Labrenzia sp. VG12: one gene and its partner. The protein of the gene in region 1 binds, or shares a complex with, the protein of each later gene. Links are inferred from orthologs where the notes say so. Each region holds a gene or a part of one and is shown on either strand. Other genes may lie near its edges.

Region 1 (2,827 bases):
GGTGTCGAAGCGGTTGTGACCCGGCGTTCCGGCAAAGAAGCCGTTGGCGATGAACAGCCAGAGCGCATAAAAGCCGCCGACAATCGGAATGAACATGATCAACAGCCAGAAGCCCGAGGCGTCGCGGTCATGCAGACGCCGGACCTCAAGCGAATAAAGGCACACGGTGAGGGCCAGGAACAGGAGCAGGAACATCACACCGCTCGTGGTTTCCACAAAACCGCGCATGAAAACAAGGGAATCCAGTTCGCCATTGACCGGTTGAAGGGTGCTGCCATAGGCGATCGCCGCACCAATGAAAATCACGAAACGAATGAGACCGATGGTCCAGTATTCCGCGCGGCCGATACGGCCCTGGAAGCTGAACAGCATGCCGAGCGTGAATCCGAACACCTTGAATATGGAAAAACTGTCCTCGTCTTCCGGCAAGGCGCCATATCCGGGAGAGGCGTAAGCCTGGGCCACAGGGCCTGAATTCACAGACGTCTGCTGGCGGCTCCAGCTCGGCGTCATGTGCTGATCAACTCCACGTCTTCCAAATTGCTTGCGTTGCGTCGGCATCGGTGCCCCCGTCCGAAAATCAATTGCAGAACGGGGTTACGTTACGCGAGGCATCTTAAGATCGGCGTAAAGGACTTAGTTAAAACTGTATGAAACTGCATTTTTATCAATGGTGAAACAGGCACTGTTCTGGCAGGGGCCTGATTGTCAATTTCACTAGAACAGGCTGCCCTGATCCACAGGTGGTGTTTTTCCGGTTGACTGTTTTTTCGCCTTCGCCTTGACCGGTTTGGGGCCCGCGCTGTCGCTCATGGCAACCGCATCGACAGTTCCGTCCGCCAGTTCGATCGACAGGGCAGAGCCCGAGGCAACTTTGGCGGCGGACCGGACCGGATGGCCGCTGTCGTCGCGCACCACTGCATACCCGCGCGCCAGGACGTCCTTGTAGGAGAGTGATTTCAGCAGTTTCTGCAGGCCGTCCAGTCGAGCTGATTCCTGATTGATCCGGGCAAGATACGCGCGGTCGAGCCGGTCGGCGAGACCGGTGAGCCGTTCGGTGCCGAGCGTTGTCTGTTGCACAAGCCGCGACGGTGTCAGCCGCGCGGCCTGAGCTGCAAAAGACTGCCTCTTCTGGCCGACAGCAACCTTGAGAGCGCGCTGTTGCCGGTCGCTGATCTGGTCGAGATCCTGTCGGGCCTTGCCGCTCAGGCGGGACAAAAGGAGCGGCGACAACCGTCCGGCAAGGTTCTGGAAATGGGTCCGGTGCGTGCGCGTGCTGACGATGAGCGCCCGTTCCAGGCCATTTGCAAGATTGTCGAATTTCTGGCGCGGCAGGGCCAGGAGGTCCTGTGGCGCCGGCAGGGCGGCGCTGGCGGCCCGCAGTTCCGTCCGCCGGCCGGTGACAAAGCGTACCAGGCCGGAATTGAGCCGGCGGGAGCGGTCGTCGAGCATCGCCATCAGCTCGGCCTTCACCGGAACGGCGATTTCAGCAGCGCCCGTCGGCGTCGGAGCGCGCAGGTCCGCAGCCAGATCGATCAGCGTCCAGTCGGTCTCGTGGCCGACGGCCGAGATCAGCGGGATCTCGCTGGCCGCCGCCGCGCGCACCACGGCCTCTTCGTTGAAGCCCCAAAGGTCCTCGATGCTGCCGCCGCCACGTGCGACGATCAGGAGATCCGGCCGCGGGATCGGCCCACCTTCGGCAAGCGCGTTGAAGCCGCGAATGCCGTTGGCAACTTCGGCTCCGGATGTTTCGCCCTGGACACGTACAGGCCAGACCAGCACATGGATCGGAAACCGGTCGGAAATCCGGTGCAGGATGTCGCGGATGACGGCGCCGGTCGGCGAGGTGACAACGCCGATCACCTTCGGCATGGGCGGAAGACGGCGCTTGCGCTCTTCCGCAAACAGGCCTTCGGCGGCAAGCTTTTTCTTGCGTTCTTCCAACAGCGCCATCAGGGCGCCGGCACCGGCAGGTTCCAGCGCGTCAATCACCATCTGGTATTTGGATTGGCCCGGAAACGTGGTGATCTTGCCGGTGGCGATCACTTCCAGTCCCTGTTCAGGCTGGATCTTCAATTTGGACGCGACACCGCGCCAGATCACCCCGGACAGAACCGCCCGGTCATCCTTCAGGTCCAGGTAGATATGGCCGGATCCTGGTCGCGAAATCCGCCCCAGTTCCCCGCGCACGCGCACGTAGCCGAACGCGTCTTCCATCGTGCGTTTGATGGAAAAGGAGATTTCGGAAACGGAGAATTCAGCGACGTTGGACTGGGATTCGCTCACAGGTGATTCCTTCTGATCCCCGAAAACTGGCGTGTCGCAAACGGCGGGTCAAGGGGTGGCCGGCCCTGTCTTCGGCTCTCCTGTCCGGTTGGCATGAGCCGTCAGAGCCGCAAGGGTCGCAAAGACCCTGCTGTCCCCGAAAGCCGCTATCAGCTGGCCGCGCACTGCCGCGTCGGGGTCGTCGAGCATATGAGCAAAAATCAGCTCGATGTTCCCGTCCCTGAGCTCGCCCTCCAATGCCCTCAGCGTTTCCAGAGCCGTGTAGTCGATGTCATCCACGCAGGAAAAATCGATACAGAAGAAGCGTAGCCGGCCGTTTGCACTGTCCGTGAGATCCCTGATCTCGGCCGCCATCTGGTCGGCATTGGCATAATACATGGAGTGGGTGAAACGGTAGATCATGAGGCACTCGCCCGCTTGTGCCCTGGTCTTGAGGGGTTTGGCCTGCCAGAGACCCGTTGGTTCTTCTGCCAGCAACACATTGACCGGCCGGTAGCCGTGACGCGTGTGCACGATCAGCGACAGCACAATGGCAAGCATG
Region 2 (2,962 bases), 280 kb from region 1 along the record:
CGACGAAGATGGGTTTTGGCCGTGTTCCGGGTGATGCCGAGATCCTCGACGGTTGCGTTCATCGACCCTGTCACGGTGAGATGTCGCGCAAGATGCGCTTCGGACTGAGACAGGTCGAAGTGATCCTGCAGACATTTTTCAACGTCCTTGGGCACGTCCCTGGTTTCGGAAAGCCTGAGAATGAACAGGGGGGGCGAGAACCGGTCCGAGGAAGGCGGTGTTGGATAGACCGTCTTGATCAAGATCCGTTTGAGCAAACCATCCGGTCCGGCGACGCAGAGAGCACGCTGAGGATACTTGCCGACACCAGGAACGGGTCTGTCCGGCGTGTGCCGGTTTGCAACGGCCAGTTCCAGGAGCGCAGCATCCAACTGCTTGTTCTTGACGAGAAGTTTCTGGCGCTGCTGCGTGGCCGCATCGGCGCGCCTGAGCGCTTCAAGGCAGGTTGGCGTCTGGGCGAGGATGTCCCTGTCTGAATTGATCAGCACGGCGGGACTGTCGCTCGCCGACAGAAGGACGCGATTGAATTGGCTGTTCTGCCGTTGCTGCTCCAGTTGAAAATGCAGGTTCAAGCCTGGCGCAAGGGCCTTCACGATCTCCCGAAACGTTTCTCTGGCAAGGGCGACGTCAATGGTCTGCGGATGATGCGACGTGAACAGGCAGCCGAAAAGAATGGTGGATCGGTCTGTCCGCCAAATGGGGGAGACCAGCCCAGGTGCGCGGCGCAGTTTTTTGAGCTGATCCTCAACATTCTGGCCGTTTGCATTCGCAGAAGTCTCTTCAGTCAACGTCGACTGATGCGCGGCAGGCTCTGATACCTCTGTGTTGCCGGTATGGGTCCGGTCAAGTGACGTTTTGCAATACGGGAAAAACAGTGACGCCTCGGACAAAAGAAACTGAAGCGCACTGGGGCCATCTTCCGTTTCAATCTGCTCAAGCAATCCACCAAGGTCCTGGGCAGAGCGCTGGCCACCGAAGTGAGGCAATGCGGCGCCATTTCCGTCAAAGGCAGCCAGGAAGGACCTGCATTCCAATGCCTTGTCTATGAATGCCAGTACCTGGGGCCAACCTTCGGTTTGGGAGGAGCACTCAAGAACCCGCATAAGTAGTTTTGCTTGGTCTGTTTCACTGAGTGCTGGCATAGTTTGCATTGTCTACTAATTATTACATAAATGCCTCTTTAGACTGTCAATATTACTAGCAATTTATCGCTTTCTTGGCAATAGTAGCGGTATTTTTTCATTTATTGCTTAAGTTAAGGCGAACGCGAGGCTGTCCAGCGTCGGGCGTAACAACAAGGCTCTGGTTGAGGGGCGAAACGGCGCCAACCGCTGCGCTGTACGGGCAGGCAGCGGTGTTGAAGCCTGCGGCAACGCTATTGCGGGTCCAGGGCTTCCGTGCCGCTGGCGTCGCCGTTTTGGCCCAACTGGATCTTTTCCACCTTCGCCTCTGCGGATTTCAGCAGGGTGTCGCAATGCTTGCGCAGCGCGTCGCCGCGCTCATACATCTCGATGCTGCGTTCCAGCGGCACGTTACCCTGCTCCAGTTCGCGCACGATCGTCTCCAGCTGCTTGAGAGCCTCTTCAAAGGAGAGCGCGGAAATGTCGTTCGCTGCATCGGCCATCGGTGTGGGTTCCGTTCGTGTTCGCATCCAGTGATCCTGCAGCAAACTTGCGGGCGCAGCAGCTGAGGTCAAGGTGTCAAATGTCTTTCAGGGCGATCATCCACGTGGATTTGAGCAACGGGCAGGCTCACTGGGAAGGGGCAAGACGCGCATGAAGACCTGCCGCCTGAGCCGGGTCAGCCTGTCATCAAGGTCATGACATGGGCTGCCGTTGACCGCGCCAGGCCTTCCAGATCGTACCCGCCTTCCAGCACAGAAATCAGATGTCCGTCGCTGTGTTTGTCGGCAACATCCATCAATGCCCGTGTCGCCCAGGCGAAGTCGGCTTCGAGCAGGTTGAGGCCGCCGAGAGGGTCCCGGGCATGCGCGTCGAACCCGGCGGAAATGATCACCAGTTCCGGGGCGAATGTGTTCAGGCGTGGCAGGATCACAACGTCAAATGCCTCCTTGAACCCGGCGCCGTCCTCGCCCGGCGGCAGGGGGACATTGACGATTGTATTGGCATCTCCCGTTTCGGACGCCGCACCCGACCCTGGATAGAGTGGCATCTGGTGGGTGGAGCAATACATCACCGTCGGATCGTCCCAGAAAATGTCCTGCGTGCCGTTGCCGTGATGCACGTCGAAATCGATGATCGCGACGCGTTCCAGTCCGTATTTGGCCTGCGCATAACGGGCAGCTACTGCAACGTTGTTGAAGAAGCAGAAGCCCATTGCCCGGTCCTTTTCCGCATGGTGTCCCGGCGGCCGGGAGGCGGAAAAGGCGTTGTTCACCTTGTCGGTCAGAACTTCATCGACAGCACGGCAGGCCCCGCCGACACCGCGCAGGGCAGCCTCCCAGGTGCCCGGTGACATGGTGGTGTCCGCATCGACCCTGGCCGTTCCCTCCTGGGGGGCCAGCCGGTGCAGCATGTCGACATAGCTCATCGGATGTGCGCGCGCGATGTCCTCCACCGCTCCCATGGGCGCCATGTCCCGCTCAACCGGCTGAAACTTCTCGTGTTCCAAGATCCGGTCGATGGCGCGAATTCTGTCCGGGCGCTCGGGATGGCCGACGGGCGTCAGATGATCGAGATAGGACGGGTGATTCAGGATCAGGGTAGACAAGGAGGCGTTTCCGGAAGGTCAGAATTGTTTTGAGCATCTGACCGGTTGCCATAGGGACTGTCAATTGCCGAAAGGGATATTGCAACGCTGTTGGGGGGCGGTGGAAATCCGGGTTCTGAAATGCATGTATTGATAAAAGTGCGTATAATAGAATCAAATAAAAAATTTGACCAAGTAATCAAAATTTTAGTTTGTTCGGGTTTTACTCTGCGTGCAAAGCGTGTTCCAGCAG

The links.
Region 2: the proteins of xseA (region 1) and CHH27_RS26410 are in contact, whole or in part, in a cryo-EM structure (PDB 8TXR), measured with the Escherichia coli proteins. The link is inferred for Labrenzia sp. VG12 from one-to-one orthologs.

What each region holds. Positions count from the first base shown.
Region 1 is NZ_CP022529.1:5,436,127-5,438,953, forward strand. Bases 3-2,827 are described here. They hold xseA (exodeoxyribonuclease VII large subunit), read right to left. Parts: upstream 2,287-2,827; coding sequence 718-2,286; downstream 3-717. Other genes in these bases: CHH27_RS25075 (DUF805 domain-containing protein), read right to left, coding at 3-513; CHH27_RS25085 (SulP family inorganic anion transporter), read right to left, coding at 2,335-2,827. Outside these bases: more of CHH27_RS25075, read right to left, coding at 1-2. UniProt on the Escherichia coli protein: Bidirectionally degrades single-stranded DNA into large acid-insoluble oligonucleotides, which are then degraded further into small acid-soluble oligonucleotides.
Region 2 is NZ_CP022529.1:5,718,022-5,720,983, forward strand. Bases 1-2,960 are described here. They hold CHH27_RS26410 (exodeoxyribonuclease VII small subunit), read right to left. Parts: upstream 1,625-2,960; coding sequence 1,376-1,624; downstream 1-1,375. Other genes in these bases: CHH27_RS26405 (helix-turn-helix transcriptional regulator), read right to left, coding at 1-1,034; CHH27_RS26415 (histone deacetylase family protein), read right to left, coding at 1,801-2,730. UniProt on the Escherichia coli protein: Bidirectionally degrades single-stranded DNA into large acid-insoluble oligonucleotides, which are then degraded further into small acid-soluble oligonucleotides.